3 regions of the Pseudoalteromonas sp. Cn5-37 genome follow, and region 3 is predicted to be linked to each of the others. Evidence: predicted binding sites of a transcription regulator. Region 3 holds the regulator's gene; each other region holds the start of a gene.
What was found. Region 3 encodes MetJ, which represses methionine synthesis genes. Its sites were predicted from a motif close to TAGACGTCTAGACGTCTA; they were not measured.
Positions count from the first base shown of each region.

Region 1: L1266_RS06095 (methylenetetrahydrofolate reductase) is a predicted target of MetJ. The motif match lies at 1,862-1,879, and genes of this name have one in related genera.
Region 2: metK (methionine adenosyltransferase) is a predicted target of MetJ. The motif match lies at 1,969-1,986, and genes of this name have one in related genera.

Region 1 covers NZ_JAKGBA010000002.1:288,701-294,786, forward strand. The annotation lists gene L1266_RS06090 (sensor domain-containing diguanylate cyclase) at 1-863, shown strand, start outside; gene L1266_RS06095 (methylenetetrahydrofolate reductase) at 860-1,816, opposite strand; gene L1266_RS06100 (M16 family metallopeptidase) at 2,064-4,949, shown strand; gene L1266_RS06105 (sensor domain-containing diguanylate cyclase) at 4,985-5,926, opposite strand; gene L1266_RS06110 (TetR/AcrR family transcriptional regulator) at 6,057-6,086, opposite strand, start outside.
Region 2 covers NZ_JAKGBA010000002.1:181,427-187,512, reverse strand. The annotation lists gene tkt (transketolase) at 1-1,821, opposite strand, end outside; gene metK (methionine adenosyltransferase) at 2,088-3,239, shown strand; gene L1266_RS05620 (START domain-containing protein) at 3,281-3,892, opposite strand; gene L1266_RS05615 (CYTH and CHAD domain-containing protein) at 3,930-5,450, opposite strand; gene L1266_RS05610 (TIGR04211 family SH3 domain-containing protein) at 5,664-6,086, shown strand, end outside.
Region 3 covers NZ_JAKGBA010000014.1:43,782-49,867, reverse strand. The annotation lists gene metL (bifunctional aspartate kinase/homoserine dehydrogenase II) at 1-212, opposite strand, end outside; gene metB (cystathionine gamma-synthase) at 217-1,476, opposite strand; gene metJ (met regulon transcriptional regulator MetJ) at 1,701-2,021, shown strand; gene L1266_RS15095 (malic enzyme-like NAD(P)-binding protein) at 2,121-3,362, opposite strand; gene rpmE (50S ribosomal protein L31) at 3,898-4,113, opposite strand; gene priA (primosomal protein N') at 4,347-6,086, shown strand, end outside.

The DNA of each region.
Region 1 (6,086 bases), on a different contig from region 3:
CAGGCTTTATTGTTCATAAGACAGATGAAGCATACCGCATAATTGTTTCTAGCGAACAACGAGAAAACCCTTACCATGCTGGAATCGAGTTAGCCATTGACGACAATATCTTTTGCAAAAAGGTATTAAAAGATATGGCTCCTTTATACATTCCACAAGTTAGTCTAGATAATCAATGGGATGATTGTCCACTTACTGTCGATGGCGTTGAATCCTATTTAGGTGTGCCTATAACTTGGCCGAGCGGGGAACCGTTTGGTACTTTTTGTGTAATGGATTTTAAGAAAACTGATTATCAGCATAGTCTTTTAGAACTCATCGAACAGCTTAGGGATATGGTGGAAGATGATTTAGCTCTACTTGATAATTTCACCCAAATGCGTGAAATTGCGATGCTAGACCCCCTCACAAATATTTATAATCGCCGCGCACTCAATTTACTTTGCCAACATAAATTAAATCTTGCCGCCCGGTTGGGCTTTAATATCTGTTGTTTGTTTATCGATATAGATAACTTTAAACCACTCAATGATAAGCATGGTCACGAAGTAGGAGATAAAGCACTGATATGTCTGGCTGATACATTGAAGCAATATCTACGAGAGGCTGATATTATTGGCCGCTTAGGAGGAGATGAATTTATTGCGGTTCTGCAAGTGAAAAGTAACGACTGTATCGAAGCGATTAGCTACAAACTTAATGAAGCGTTTAAAGAAAACCTTAAACATATGGCAATACCTGAACTTAATTTGAGTATAGGCTCAGGTATTGTAGCTCAACCTAAAGAAACATTTGCTGAGCTATTAAAGCGGGCTGATGAAGATATGTATGAGAAAAAGCAAGCCTCTAAACTTACCCGCTAAGCTATTTGCTTTTCAGCTAGGTTTAATTCCATGGTTGCTTTAAGTAAACGGTAAAGGTTAATTGACGCATCAATTTCTTCTTTACGGTTAGTTAAGCTCTCAATATTTAAACCTAGCGGTACATCTAAATGCGCACAGCTTTGTAAAATTAAATCGAGATTCTCACGGCAAATACGCACTGATTCACTCAATGTATTTGCAGAATCTAACATGCGGTACTTAGTTGCTTCTGGTACTGAAATTCCTAACCACTCCATAAAGTCTAAGGTTTTTTCACCCCCACAAGGGGTAAACGTTAGAATAATGCGTTTTGGTGCTGTGCCTTGTGTTTTACAACTACGGGCGTAGCTAGTGATTAAATCAATCGTCGCTTGCGCATTATAAACCGCTTGCGAGATGAAAAACTTACAACCTTGTGCTGTTTTTTCAACTAAGCGCTCATGTTCATTGCGTTTGCTAGCGTGACGTTCGGCAATGGTAACGCCACCTAAAAACACATCACTGCTTTGCTTTACAAGCGTTTTATATGCATCAGGAAGGCTTAGTTTGATATCGCCATGAGATGATGGACTACCCACTAACACTAAGTTTTTTAATTCGAAGTCGTTACGTGTTTCGTTTAGCCATTCGGTAAACTCAGCTTCACCTCGTTGCGCTACGCTTTTGTATGTGATCACATCTAGTTGTGACAAGCTGCGCAGTAATTGACTGTATTCACGTGGATCCACTGTTTCTTTAAATGGGAAAGGACGAGGCTTTGCAATGCGGCTACTTTCATCTTGAATGTCGTAAATAATCACACCATCGTATTCAATTTCGTGTAAACGACCAAGTAGCTTTTGGGCAATGGTTTCAAGCTGTGCTTTATCAGTCCCTGACTTTGGAGGTGTGGTACCGATCAGGTAGACGCCTTGGTTGGTGTCTTCAATTTTCTCTTGTAATGATAAAGCCATAATCCTCATTCCAGCTCGTGCTAATGTTTATGACAAATAATATAGCAGCCATTTAGACGTCTAGATAGATTTTTTTCATGAAAGTTTTTCAATGACTATGAATTTTACTCAAGTTTAAAGCTGAGCGTTTAGTTAAATTGACACACCTGTTTACATAAATTATTGCGCTGACCCTCATATTTTCTGGCGCTTTGATGCATAATCAAGCAGCAATGATTATGAGAAAAATAACTAACAAGGGAACATTATGAAATTTAGATTATTAGCAACCAGTGTTGCTGTAACACTGGCGCTGAGTGGCTGCGCAAGTAACTCACAGTCAACTATGGTTAAAGAAGTCGAAATTGAGCAGCGAGTCAGCCAAGGTGATAACCGTGTATTTAGCCAAGATTACCTATTAGAAGAGCTTGAAAACGGCCTTCGCGTGATGGTCGTTAAAACGGATTACCCAGATGTTGTGTCACTGCAAATTCCGGTATCGGTTGGTTCACGTAATGAAGTTGAAGCAGGTAAAACCGGTTTTGCCCACTTCTTTGAGCATATGATGTTTAAAGGCTCTGAAAAATTCCCGCAAGATGTGTATTCAGATATTTTAAAGAACTCGGGTGTTGATAATCGCGCGTATACGACCAACGATTACACGAACTATCACTTAAACTTCTCAAAAGAGCACTTAGATAAAGTACTTGAAATCGAAGCTGATATTTTCCAAAATCTGACATACAGCGAAGAGCAGTTCCGCACCGAAGCGCTGACTGTAAAAGGTGAGTATTTAAAGAATAATGCTAGCCCAATTCGTAAGTTACTTTCTGCAGTTCGTAACGAAGCATTCGAAAAGCATACGTATAAGCACACTACAATGGGCTTTTTCGAAGACATTGAAGCAATGCCTGATCAAATGGCGTACGGTAAAGAGTTTTTCGCTAAATTTTATAAACCAGAATATGTATCTTTAGTCATTGTTGGTGATGTTGATCCACAAGAAACCATGGCGATGGTGAAAAAGCATTGGGGTAACTGGAAAAAAGGCGATTACCAAGCAGACATTCCTGTTGAGCCAAAGCAAAAAACAGCAAAATATGTACATGAGAAAAATGATGGTTTACCAGGCCACTGGTTGCTTGTGTCATACAAAGGCACGGCATGGGATCCTACTCAAAAGGACCGTGCCGCTCTTGATTTGATCTCACAGCTGTATTTCTCTAATAATTCGGCACTTTATCAAGAACTTGTTGTTGATAAACAAATTGCCAGCCAAATGTTTACCTATAACCCAGATACTAAAGATCCAGGTTTATTACATGTTTTTGTAAAAGTAGAGAACGAAGCGGACCTTGCTAAAGCCCGTGATGCGATTAACCGTACCTATGCACAAGCGCGTACTGAGCTTGTTGATGCACAAAAGTTAGCTGATTTAAAATCAAACCTAAAATATAGCTTTATTAATGGTCTTGATTCATCGCAGTCAATTGCGTCAACGCTTGCAAGCTACATGCATTTTGAACGCGACCCTGAGGTTATTAACCAACTGTACGCAACTGCTGATAGCATCACGCCTGAGGATATCAAAACGGTAGCAAACAAGTACTTTGTTGATTCAAGCCGTACCACGGTGACAATGTCGGCGCTTGATAAAGTGGCTGGTTTTGAGCAAGAAGTTGATTTAAATGCGGCAGTTGCCAGTATTGAGCAAGCCCCAACAGAGCGTCACTTTAAAGTACTTGATAAAACAAATAGCTCACCATTGGTTGATGTGAACTGGTTATTCAATACCGGTGCAGCGGCTGATCCCCAAGGCAAAAAAGGCTTAGCGGCATTAACAGCTGCAATGCTAGCGCAAGGTGGCTCAGAAACGATGAGCTACAAAGATATTCAAAAAGCGCTATATCCACTAGCGGGAAGCTTTGGCTATCAAATCGATAAAGAGATGATTTCTTTACGTGGTCGTGTACACAAAGACAATGCAGCTAAGTGGTATGCACTTGTTAGCGACCAGATGTTAAACCCAGGCTTTAGAGAAGATGACTTCAAGCGCTTGAAAAAAGAGCTTATTGATAGCATTAAAGCAGGCCTTAAAGCATCTAATGACGAAGAGCTAGGCAAAGAGGTGCTATATCATCAGCTTTATAAAGGCCATCCGTATGAAAGCTATAACTATGGTGATTTATCAGACCTTGAAGCACTGACACTTGACGATGTAAAAGCGTTTTATGCTAACCAGTTTACTCAATCTAAATTAACAGTGGGTCTAATTGGTGCGATTCCGAGTGATGTTAAATCGACTATGCTGAAAGATTTAACATCGCTTCCGCAAGGTAAAGAAAGCCGCTTAATGATCCCTGATGCGCCAGAACTTAAAGGTCATCATGCAACGATTGTTGAAAAATCAGCGCAATCTACCGCAGTGTCATTTGGTTTCCCAATCGATACAATTCGTAGCAGTGATGACTGGACCGCACTTTGGTTAGTGCGCTCTTACTTTGGTGAACACCGCAGCTCAAACAGCTTCTTGTATCAGCGCATTCGTCAAACCCGTGGTATGAACTATGGTGACTATGCATACATTGAGTATTTCCCACGTGGTATGTTCCAAACTAAACCTGATGCTAACTTAGGTCGTTCAGAGCAAATTTTCCAAGTGTGGTTGCGTCCGCTTCGCTCTAATAACGATGCCCACTTCGCTACGCGAACGGCATTATTTGAGCTTGATAAGCTAATTAAAAATGGCATCAGCAAAGAAGATTTTGAAGCGACTCGTAACTTCTTAATTAACTTTGTGCCACAAATGGTTGCCAGCCAAGATCGCCAATTAGGTTATGCCCTTGATAGTGAGTTCTATAACACTGAGAGCTTTGTTGACTATGTGCGTGGCAAGCTTGAAAAGCTAACCCTTGATGATGTTAACCGTGTTATTCGCGATAACCTGCAAACAGAGAATATCCACTATGTGTTTATTACTGGTGATGGCAAAGACATGCAAAAACGTCTAGCCTCAGAGCAAACATCACCTATGGTGTATAACGCTGAAAAACCAGCAGAACTTGTTGCTGAAGATAAAGTAATTGCAGACTATAAGCTCGCAATACCAGCAAAAAATATTAAAGTACTTGATGTCGAAAAAGTATTTCAGTAATAACTGGATAAACAAGCTCTAATCAATGCCCCTAATTAGGGGCATTTTTCTAGGTTTAATGGCTCGATGTTATCAGCAACCACAAGTTGATTTCGCCCTGCTTCTTTTGCTTGATAAAGCGCGCTATCAGCCATTTCAATGAGTAACATGGCATCACTATCGCTACTAGGGTAAATAGTAGCTAAACCAATACTAACCGTTAATGGATGACCTGTAAGTTCAGCTAATTGTAATTTACTGATCATATCTATTAAGCGTGTTACTAGACTTTGTGCTTGCTTACTTTGTGTATTACCAAGCACCAGTACAAACTCTTCACCACCGTATCTGGCGCACAAGTCACCGGGCCTGCGAGTAAATTCAGGCAGTAGTTTTGCAACTTCTTTTAGACAGCTATCACCTACTAAGTGACCAAATTTATCATTTAGCGTTTTAAAATTATCAAGGTCAATCATAGCTAACGAAACAGGTAAATTTAATCTCGAGCAACGACTCCATTCTTGTAAAATAAAACTATCAAAAAATCGTCTATTAGCTATTTGTGTTAGGCCATCAATTCTAGCAAGTTGTTGGACTTGTTGTTCAGCAAGCTTTCTTTCGGTGATATTTAAGTGACTTATAACGATAAAACGCTGATTATCATAAAAAAGAGAAGCTGCTCGCATTAAAAACCAGCGCTTTTCCATGTCGCTATGGCATGGATATTCAAGATAGAACTCTTCGCACTGATGGTTAATTACTTGTTTTATTCCATTAAAGGCTTTTGCTCCAAACTCATCGTTTTGGCAAGCCGCTGACCTACAAATTGCGAGGTAATTTTGTTGTTGCCATTGCTCATTGCACGCACAGTTATTTTGTTCGCCAAATGTTTGCCAGCTGCGATTTACAAATTTGATATCGCCTTCGGCGTTGATGACAACAATATGCTCAGGGAGAGTATCGAGTATTAACCTTAAAAATTCCTTTGACTCAAGCACACCAATTCCTGCTTTACACTTTTCTAAAGAGTAGCAATAAATTATTAGATTGCATGGTTAAAAGTAAAAAAGAGTGTGATTGAATAAATTTTACAGATGATAACTTACGAAGATATATGTGTAGTTTAATTTATTCATGCTCATCAGTGAGTAAGTTAAG
Region 2 (6,086 bases), on a different contig from region 3:
GCGTGTAACGCTTGCTGGTAGTACGCTTTCTTTATACGCGGCGTCTTGCTCATCAAATAAATCAGTTGAAGGCATAGATACCACGCGTACTTTTTTACCTTGTGAACGAAGTTCTGCAGCGGCATCTTGTGCAAGCTGTACTTCAGAACCTGTTGCAATAAGGATAAGCTCTGGCTCACCGTCACAGCTAAGTACGTAACCACCTTTTTTCACATCGGCTAACTGTTGTGCAGTACGCGTTTGTTGCTCAAGGCCTTGACGAGTGAAAATGAGTGACGTTGGGCCATCTTTACGCTCAATAGCTTGTTGCCATGCAATCGCTGACTCAACTTGGTCACATGGACGCCAGTTCACTAGGTTAGGCGTTAAACGCATGCTTGCGATCTGCTCTACCGGTTGGTGCGTTGGACCATCTTCACCTAAACCAATTGAATCGTGCGTGTATACGAAGATACTTGGTTGTTTCATTAGTGCCGCCATACGTACTGCGTTACGTGCGTATTCCATGAACATTAAGAATGTAGCACCGTAAGGAATAAAGCCTTTATGCAGTGCAATACCATTCATAATCGCTGACATACCAAATTCACGTACGCCGTAGAAAATGTAGTTACCGCTTGCATCGTTTGCTTCTAGGCCTTTTGAGCCATCCCAAAGTGTTAAGTTAGAACCAGCAAGGTCAGCAGAGCCACCCATGAATTCTGGTAGTAACGGACCAAACGCGTTTAATGCATTTTGTGATGCTTTACGTGTTGCAGGGTTTGCAGGGTTTGCTTGTAGCTCTTCGATGTAAGCTTGTGACTTTTCAGCCCAATCTGCCGGTAGCTCACCGTTTGTACGGCGCTTAAACTCAGCAGCAAGTTCAGGGTATGCACTTTCATAAGCTGCAAATTTTTCGTCCCAGCTTGCTTCTAGTTGCTTACCTTTTTCTTTACCATCCCACTCGCTATAGATATCAGCAGGGATTTCGAATGCATCGCCAGTCCAACCAAGGAATTCACGAGATGCTTTAATTTCGTCTTCACCTAGTGGTGCACCGTGACAATCATGGCTACCTGATTTATTAGGTGAACCATAACCAATCACTGTTTTACAACAGATTAATGATGGCTTATCAGTAATGCTACGCGCTTCTTCGATAGCGGCGCGAATTGCATCAGGGTTATGACCATCAACATCGCTAACTACGTGCCAGCCGTATGCTTTGAAGCGCGCTGGTGTGTCATCGCTGAACCAACCTTCTACTTCACCATCAATTGAGATGCCGTTGTCATCCCAAAACGCAACTAGTTTACCTAGGCCTAATGTACCGGCTAATGAACAGGCTTCGTGTGAAATACCTTCCATTAAGCAGCCATCACCCATGAATGCATACGTGAAGTGATCAACAATATCGTGGCCTTCACGGTTAAACTGTGCAGCTAGCGCTTTTTCGGCAATTGCCATGCCCACTGCATTTGTGATCCCTTGACCTAATGGACCCGTAGTAGTCTCAATACCTGGTGCATATCCATACTCTGGGTGACCCGGTGTTTTTGAGTGCATTTGACGGAAGTTTTTAATTTCCTCTAGTGGTAAGTCATAGCCACTTAAGTGCAGTAGAGAATAGATCAGCATTGAACCGTGGCCATTCGAAAGAATAAATCGATCTCGGTCTGCCCACTCTGGATTCGTTGGATTGTGCTTTAGATAATCGCGCCATAGTACTTCTGCGATATCTGCCATGCCCATAGGGGCGCCAGGGTGACCAGATTTGGCCTGTTGTACTGCGTCCATTGATAAGACGCGAATAGCATTTGCAAGTTCTTTGCGTGATGGCATGAATTCTCCTACCTTTATGTATTTGCGCTGGTTGTTTATGAAGCCCCATTCTTACTTATTGTAAGGGTACAGTGCAATTAAAAATCCGCATTAAATGCACCATTTATGGGCGTTTGTTAAGAACAATACGTTATTACTAATTTTAAATGGACGTCTAGGCGTAAAATTACTATGCAAACATATTTGTTTTAGATAAAATACGCCCCTTAATTTTTTAGCGCTATTACCGACGTTTGTGAAGCGCAATATTTGTGAGCAGAAATACAATGGCAAAACATTTATTTACTTCTGAATCTGTTTCTGAAGGTCATCCGGATAAAATCGCGGACCAAATCTCTGACGCGGTTCTAGATGCTATCTTAGAGCAAGATTCTCATGCCCGTGTTGCATGTGAGACTTACGTTAAAACTGGCATGGTGATGGTTGGTGGTGAAATCACAACTAGCGCTTGGGTTGATATCGAAGAAATCACACGTAAAACAGTACGTGAAATCGGTTACACACACTCAGACATGGGTTTCGATGCTGACTCTTGTGCAATCCTAAACACTATCGGTAAACAATCTCCAGACATCAACCAAGGTGTTGACCGTGCTCGCCCTGAAGAGCAAGGCGCTGGTGACCAAGGTCTAATGTTCGGTTACGCATGTAATGAAACTGACGTTTTAATGCCTGCACCAATCACTTACTCACACCGTCTAGTTCAGCGCCAAGCTGAAGTTCGCAAAAGCGGTGAGCTTAACTGGTTACGCCCAGATGCAAAATCTCAAGTAACGTTTGCATACGAAAATGGTAAGCCTGTTGGTATTGATGCAGTTGTTCTTTCAACTCAACACTGTGATTCAATCTCACAAAACGACTTAGTTGAAGCGGTAATGGAAACGATCATTAAGCCAGTTCTTCCAGCTGAGCTTATCTCTAGCGCAACTAAGTTCTTCATCAACCCAACTGGCCGTTTCGTAATCGGTGGCCCAATGGGTGACTGTGGTCTTACAGGTCGTAAAATCATCGTTGATACATACGGTGGTATGGCTCGTCACGGTGGTGGTGCTTTCTCAGGTAAAGATCCATCAAAAGTTGACCGTTCAGCGGCATATGCTGCTCGTTACGTTGCTAAAAACGTGGTTGCTGCAGGCCTTGCTGACAAATGTGAGCTACAAGTTTCTTACGCTATCGGTGTTGCAGAGCCAACATCTATCAGCATCGAGACATTTGGTACAGGTAAATTAGAAGAAGCGCGTCTAATCGAATTAGTACGTGAGCACTTCGACCTACGTCCTTACGGCTTAATCCAAATGCTTGATCTTGAGCGTCCTATCTATCAACCGACTGCGGCTTATGGTCACTTCGGTCGTGATGAGTTCCCTTGGGAGCGTACAGACAAAGCAGACGCACTTCGCGCAGCTGCTGGCCTGTAATAGGTTAGATAAAATGAAAAAAGCGCCTTTTGGCGCTTTTTTTATGAACACGAACCTAACTGACTTATTAAGTTATCTCGCGAGAACTGATTATTGGTTAATTGCTCTGTCAGTGCTTGTAGCGTTTTATAAACGCTCTTTAGCGATACCTTATTGCTCAACCAATGCGGGATTGAGCCACCCGGATCAGCATAGGCCTGATGGCTTACCAATAAATTACTTTGCTGCTCTTCTAAACGCCAATAAGCCCTGAGCTCTTTAATACGCACAACCCCAGAGACTTCTGCTTTAGCGTATGGCTGACTGATAATTTTTAGCTCTGTTTTATGTTCACCTAAGGCATGATAACAAGAGTAACTCACCAAATCGCGATCTAACACCGGCCAAGGCGAGTTAAAGTGAGTGTAAACAAGGGTTTCTGAGGGGCTTAAGCGCTCCATTAAAGTCACGCTTTTAACATTTTCGAGCCAATTGGGCGCGTTGTCGGTATCACTTAACAGCGCCATAAAGTCACTGGCCTTAGCATTTTTTACCAGCACAGAAGCATTAATTTCTATAATGCCAGTTTCGTGCTTTTTATAGCTAACCTTTATATCGTCTTGCTGTTTGTAGGTTTGCCATTCAATAGGGTTAGCCACTGCCGAGAGACTCAAACATGCTAACCCTACCCATAGGCACAAGCGCATTTATTTAAAACCAATAAGGGTCTGTATTAAATGACGCGTGGCGACTTTGCTCCATTGCACTGACCAAAAACTCTGACTTTTGATCAAGCCATGATTGAATTTTTGTTAGCTCTAAGTCGTCTTGCCCTGCACATAACTGCTTTAAGTACTCAAGGGTGCTTAACTCATAAATACCATGAGAGATATCAACCCACGGCATACGAAACTCGTTTCGATCTTCTTTATCGAACAAAGCGCCTAAGCAGTTGCCGCTGAGTAATGAGTTTTCAAGGCGGGTGCGCAGTGCCAAATAGTCTTTATCTGTAAACACTTGCTGCTCAGGAATAAGTTCGTGCATATCGTGCCAATCTTTAGCAAATAAACGCTTAGCAATATCGGCAACAGGTTTTTCAGCAGCTTGAAACTCAGTTTGCCCCCATGACTTACGCCATTGTTTTTCAATCAACCAGGTTGTTAACTGTAATAATAAGCGATTGTATCGGGTGCTATGGAAAAGTTTTTCGATATCTTCAATGCTTGGCTGCAACTCTTTTAAGTCATTAATAACTTGAGTGAGCTCAGGCGCACTGTTGATTTTTTTGTAGTACGCGTGGCGCTTAGATGTGTAGGTTTTTAGCTGAATAGCATTTTCAACCCATGCTAATTCGCTTAATAACCACTTTAATTCTGTACGTAATGAGTCGGTATCGTCTTTACTAACAATATCGTCAAACAGCCAAAATGTATGGCGAATTAAACGAATACCGTCGGTGACACGCTTAAGGGTTTTTAAGCTTGGTTTTATGAAGTAGCAGGCTTCATGTTTTTGTACAAAGCGAATCGCGTAGTTAATGCTTTCTACTAAGGCTTGTTCTTGGGTTGCACCACGTTTTAGTGGCACAAAGCCAATTGATTTGCTTGCTTTTAATGGTTTGTCATCTGCAAGACGATAACCTCGAGCAGCTTTAGAATAAAGCCCTAAGCGAACATGGCTTTCACTTACCAGTTTATCTGCCAAAGCAAACAACTCATTGCGACTACCTTCAATCAGTTCGATTTCAAGTTCAGAGATTGGCTCAACTTGGCCCGATGCCGCCACTTCACCTTTATCTAATACCACTTCAATTTTTGCGCCATTTTCGGTTTCGAGTAACCAAGTACGGCGTATAAAGTTAGTGCTAAAAATTGGGTATAGGTTTTCTGCGATGGCAGGCACTTGCATACCATGCGGCCAAATAGCAGCATCAAATGCAAGTAAATCAGGGCGATTACCTGACAGTGGCAAATTGTATTCAGGGCGCTGATGTAAGCCACCAACCACTTCGCCAGCAAGCTTGATGGTTTGCTCACACTCACCATCACAACAGCGAGTACGAAGGCCAATATCTAAAGCACGTAATTCTCGGCTTGGCGTATCGTAATAAGCATTTTGTAAGTTGCGTGACGGTTTATTGGTAACGGTTTTTGCAAATTGGGTAATTAATGCGGGGATCAGTGGAACAACGGCATCTGACACCAAAAACTTCAGTTCTATCTCAGTATCCATTCGCTTTGCGGAGTACATTTAAAATAAATAAGTGATCAAAATAAACAAAGCAGACTGTTAATGCAAATTTTTTCCTGTTTTTTGCGGTTAAGCCCACGCACGGATTACAATATCAGCCTTGCTATTAATAGTTGAAATCCCTACTATCTCTATACATAAAGAAATTATAAATTTAGCCACTTATAGGCAAGATCACATTAACAAGGTAGATTGATGTTAAAACAGTGTATTTTTGGGTTGCTCCTTGCGGCCACCTCTTTTATTAGCTACGCAGAAGAAGCACCAAGCAGCGACAGCCAAAACACCGCCTACATAGTCGATAACCTTTACACCTTTATGCACTCAGGTCCAAGCAAAAACTACCGCATTTTAGGTTCAGTCGATGCAGGTACACAAATAGTGTTATTGTCGGGTGAAGATAATGGCTACTTTAAAATTCGTGATGATAAAGATCGTGAAGGTTGGGTAGAGTCAAAATTTGTTACTGAAAACGCAGGTATTCAACAACAGTTTCAAGCGCTGAATAACGACATGACGGTAATGCAAGAACAGCTTCGTCAAGCTGAAATTGAACTACCACAACTACAAGAGCAGAACAAATCACTAACAGAGCAAAACCTAGTGCTTAGCAAGCAA
Region 3 (6,086 bases):
TCAATAAGCAATAGAATATCGCTAACAGCTTGGCTATCTTGCTGCTGGTAACTTTGCCAAAGCTTTACCAGGGTATCGGTTGTTTTACCCGATGCCGACACAACGACGCAATCGCCCTGCTCAGTATTAGCAAGAACGATGTTCGCTACCGCATGATAACGATCTGCCGAGCTTAAGCTTGAGCCACCAAATTTATGAACAATATTTACCATTTTTCTACCACAATGCCGTATGTGCTGGCGTTAACTTAAATGACGCGTTTTGTTGTGTATCTTGCTGTGCTTGCTTAGCTTCAGCTTTTGTAACTTGCACTCCTTGACCTGGCTTAACTAAATTGAAAACACGGTCTAAATCAGCAATGAGATCTTTTACGTCTTCAATGCCTACAGAAATACGGATCAAGGTATCGCCCACACCAGCTTCAAGACGCGCTTTAGGCTCCATGCCTGCGTGGGTCATTGTTGCAGGGTGACAAATCAAACTTTCTACCCCACCTAACGACTCAGCAAGGCTAAAGTCTTTAAGGCTTGTTAAAAACGCAGCAGCATCGTTGATGTCGCCTTTAATATCAAAGCTCACCATGCCACCAAAACCGCGTTGCTGTGCTTTAGCAAGCTCATGTTGTGGGTGAGAAGCAAGGCCAGGGTAATAAACTTGGCTCACATAAGGAGAGCTTTCTAAATACTCAGCAATGGCAAAGGCATTTTCTTGGTGCTGCTTTAGGCGTACATTTAAAGTACGTAAACCACGAAGCGTTAAGTAGCTGTCAAATGGTGCACCAGTAATACCGATATTATTCGCCCACCAAGCAAGCTCGTCGCCTAGCTCTTGCGTTGCAGCAATCACTGCACCGCCCACTACATCAGAGTGACCATTGATGTATTTAGTGGTTGAGTGCACAACAATATCAACACCAAACTCAATTGGGTTTTGTAATGCAGGTGATAAGAAGGTGTTATCAGCCGCAACCAAAGCACCACACTGCTTAGCAATACTAGTGATTGCTTTAATATCTGTTAAACGCAAGATTGGGTTACTTGGCGTTTCAATCCAAATCAACTTAGGTTTAATCGCTAAAATTTCTTGGAGATTTTCAGATTTAGTTAAATCCAAAACTTTTAGTTTTAACAGGCCACGCTTTTCAAGCGAGGTGAATAAACGATAACTACCGCCATAACAGTCATGTGGGATCACTAACGTGTCGTCACTGTTTAATAGCTGAGTGGCTAAATGCACAGCAGACATACCTGTTGCAGTGATAATACCTTTAGCACCACCTTCAAGTTCAGCTAAGGTTTCAGCTAAGATATCGCGATTTGGATTACCGCTGCGACCATAGTCATACTGGCGCTTAGTATCAAAATCAGCAAACGAATAGGTGGTTGATAAGTATAAAGGAGGCACAACCGCACCATGATGTTTATCGGCTTCAATGCCGTGACGAACAGCAATCGTCGCTTTATTTTTTTCGCTCATTTCATCACCTATTCTTTAATTGGATGTTTAGACGTCTAAAAGGTTAGATGATCAAATATGAGAAGTCAAAGCATTTATCGCTTACACATAGAAGTTTATACATTTACACCACTAGATGGCCAAATAACTAGTATTTGACTATCTTTTTTAAAGAGATAGAATTTCCGCATCTTGCGCTGTGAATAAGGCGTAAATCACTGACAACCGAGGCAACGAAACAACTTATGGCTAAATGGAACGGTGAATACATTCACCCATATGCAGAACACGGTAAAAAATCAGAACAAGTAAAAAAGATTACCGTATCAATCCCACTTAACGTATTAAAAGTATTAACTGACGAGCGTACACGCCGCCAGATCAATAACCTGCGTCATGCGACGAACAGTGAGTTATTGTGTGAAGCTTTCTTACATGCTTTTACAGGTCAACCATTACCAAATGATGACGACCTACGTAAAGACAACCCTGAAAAGGTACCTGAAGAAGTTAAAAGAATTATGCAAGAAATGGGATTAGATATCCCAGTGCTTGATTCAGAATAAGTATTTCGGCCATCGGATCACCGCCGATAATCGCAGATATAAAAAAACTCAGCCTAGGCTGAGTTTTTTATTGAGCGTTATACCTAAGGCTAATTAAGTTTAACGCATGTAATCTTCTGGCATATCGATTTGCGCCACACCCGACTCTACTGCCGCTTCAGCAACAGCACGTGCAATACGTGGTAATAAACGCGGATCCATAGGCTTAGGAATGATGTACTCGGCACCAAACTCAAGTGACTCAACGCCAGCCGCTTTTAATACTTCACTTGGTACAGGCTCTTTCGCGATGCCACGAATAGCATGAACTGCAGCAATTTTCATTTCATCATTAATTGCCGTTGCACGAACATCTAACGCGCCACGGAAAATGAATGGGAAACAAAGCACGTTATTTACTTGGTTAGGGAAATCTGAACGACCCGTTGCCATAATTAAATCGTTACGCGCGCTGTGTGCAACTTCTGGAGCAATCTCAGGATCTGGGTTTGAACATGCAAACACAACTGGCTTGTCTGCCATCAGTTTAAGATCGTCTGCATTTAACAGGTTAGGACCTGATACACCAACGAATACATCAGCATCAGCAATAACATCTTGTAATGTACGCTTATCGGTATTGTTAGCAAATAATTGCTTATACTCGTTTAAGTCATCACGACGTGTATGGATCACACCTTTACGGTCAAGCATATAAATGTGTTCACGCAGTGCGCCACACTTAATTAAAAGCTCCATACAAGCAACAGCAGCAGCACCAGCACCTAAACATACGATGATAGCATCTTCGATATCTTTGCCTTGCACTTCAAGGGCGTTAAGCATACCAGCAGCTGTAACAATAGCGGTACCATGTTGGTCATCGTGGAAAACGGGAATATCACAGCGCTCGATAAGCGCTTTTTCGATTTCAAAACATTCTGGTGCTTTAATATCTTCTAGGTTGATACCACCAAACGTATCAGCGATGTTAGCAACCGTATTAATGAAATCTTCTGTTGTGCGGTGTTTAACTTCAATATCAATTGAGTCAAGGCCAGCAAAACGTTTGAATAGTAAGGCTTTACCTTCCATTACAGGTTTTGATGCAAGCGGACCTAAGTTACCTAAACCTAAAATTGCGGTACCGTTTGAAATAACTGCAACCATGTTGCCTTTGCCTGTGTATTTATAGGCGTTTGCTGGATCAGCAGCAATTTCACGGACTGGTTCAGCCACACCTGGGCTATAAGCTAAAGCGAGATCGTTAACCGTTTCGGCTGGCTTGGTTAGTTCAACACTAATTTTACCTGGAACGGGGTGAGCGTGGTAATGTAATGCTTGTTCACGAAAATCTGACATAACGCGATAGTATCCTGCAAAAAGTTAAAAAGTGAGAGAGCTTGCATCAATACGATACCTGTAATGTATAAAAATTCCAAGTATTATCAGGTCTATCCTGTTATATGCTATATCGCTTAATTTTAAAGGATTTCCCAACAATTTCTTTGCATAGTTGCGATTAATCAGACATAAAAATTCATCTATTTATGACCTTTTAAGCACGTGTTGTTGTATTTTATACGCACGTACACTGCAATTAGCCGAAATTAGCCCAAAACAGCTATTTCAACGAAGTTCACAGCATTTACTAACAAAGTTATTTAAATTTATTATTTTTAATAACTTTTATGAAAGTTTATACAACAAAGAATATAGCCAAGGGGTGGCACTTTGTCTGCAAAAATAGCGACATAATGGGCATAACAGCCAGAAATAGTTATGCAAGATACATAAGTGAAGATGATAAGTAAGTGGCAGCGTTAATAATGAGTTTTGTGAATTTTAGGCATAAAAAAAGCACCCTAAGGTGCTTTTTTTAACTAAACAGCAGAGATTACTTCTTGCTGCTAAGTGCACCGAAGCGCTTGTTGAAACGATCAACACGGCCGCCAGTGTCTAAAATCTTTTGCTTACCAGTGTAAAACGGGTGACACTCAGAACATACGTCTAAGTGGATGTCTTTACAAAGAGTTGAGCTAGTTTCGAATTTGTTACCACATGAACAAGTTGCAGTGATAGCTTCGTACTTAGGGTGAATACCTTCTTTCATAGGGAACCTCTAGTTAAGGCCGTATCGCTCTCCAAACCCGAAGTCTGGCACCATACGCAGTTAATACAATTAATAGGCCGCGTATTTTATAGCTCAAGAAGCCTTACGACAAGCTTTAAATACATCTTTCGCTAAAAAAATAACCAAGTGGTCTGTTGTTCAGTATTTGTTGGTAGGTTTTTAACTGCAATTTTAGTACATTATCTTTCTATCTTTGTTTCAGTTGAGTTGTTATGCACTTTGTAGAAGTTGCCATAAAAGTCCCTTTACAGCGTACCTTCGATTATAAAGTTGAACAGCTGCTGCATAGCCCTGAGTTAAAGCCAGGTATGCGAGTTCGCGTGCCATTTGGTAGTCAAAAAAAGGTTGCCGTGGTACTGGCTCTTAAAACATCAACCGATGTTCCCGCTGACAAAATCAAGCCGATTATTGATGTTATAGACGACACGCCAGTGTTATCTGAGCAACATTTAGCGTTACTTAAATTCACAGCACGCTACTACTGTTACCCATTGGGAGAAACCATTCATACAGCACTTCCGGCGGCTTTAAGGCAAGGCGAATGCCCAGATAAAACCAGCATTAATATGGTTGAATTAACTGATAAAGGGGCAAAACTGCCGTCATTAAAAGCAAAAACTCAGTTAAGTTTATTAAAACAGCTAGCCGAGTCGGGCAAGTCATCGGTCACAGAATTAAAAGCGCTCGGATTTACCAAAAAAACCATCGACAGTCTGCTCGATAAAGAACTGATCACTCAGTTTATTGAACATGATAACCAATGGCAGCAACGCGCGCCGACTGTTGGTAGCAAGCCGGTGCTTAATAAAGAGCAAGCTGTTGCCTGCACCAGCATTAACCAAGCTCGTGGCTTTACCAGCTTTTTGCTTGAAGGGGTTACCGGCAGTGGTAAAACCGAAGTGTATTTGCAATGCCTAGAAGAAGTACTGAAAAAAGGTCAGCAAGCCTTAGTATTAGTGCCTGAAATTGGCTTAACACCACAAACAGTCAACCGTTTTCGTCGTCGCTTTCCTGATACACCAATTATGCTATGGCACTCAGCCCTAACAGATAACGAACGCTTACAGACCTGGCGTTTTTGTGAAAAAGGCAGCTGCGCTATAGTGATCGGCACACGTTCGAGTATTTTCTTGCCCTTTTTATCTCTTGGCATGATCATAGTTGATGAAGAGCACGACAGTTCGTTTAAGCAACAAGATACACTTCGCTATCATGCTAGAGACCTAGCCGCTTATAGGGCATACCAGCATAATATTCCTCTGGTTTTAGGTAGTGCCACACCAGCACTTGAGACCTTACATAAAGCAATTAATAACAAATATCAGCTGTTGAGCCTCACTGAACGGGCCCAAACCAGTACTGATAACCAGTTCCAATTAATGGACATGAAAGGTCAGCCTGAGCAAGCAGGGATTGCCCATGCCAGCCTTGCCTATATGCGCCAGCATTTAGAACGTGGTAAGCAAGTGATGGTGTTTTTAAACCGTCGTGGTTTTTCGCCTACCCTCATATGCCATGAGTGCGGTTGGCTAAGTGAGTGCTCACGTTGCAGCACCAGTGCAACCTTTCATAAAGCCATTGGCCAGATGATTTGTCACCACTGTGGTGAACAACACCAAGTGCCTCATCAATGCCCTGATTGTGGCAGTACGCAGATTTTTCCAAATGGCAAAGGCACTGAACAAATCGAAGAGTTTTTAACACAAACCTTCCCTGACATTCCGATTAGTCGTATCGACCGAGATTCAACTCGTCGTAAAGGCAGCTTAGAAAAAGCCCTTGATGATATTAACCAAGGCGGTGCGCGCATCTTAGTTGGCACGCAAATGTTGGCAAAAGGCCACCACTTTGCCGATGTTAGCCTTGTTTTAATCCTAGATGTCGACAGTGGATTATATTCGTGTGACTTTCGCGCCACTGAACATTTAGCGCAACTTGTTACGCAAGTGGCA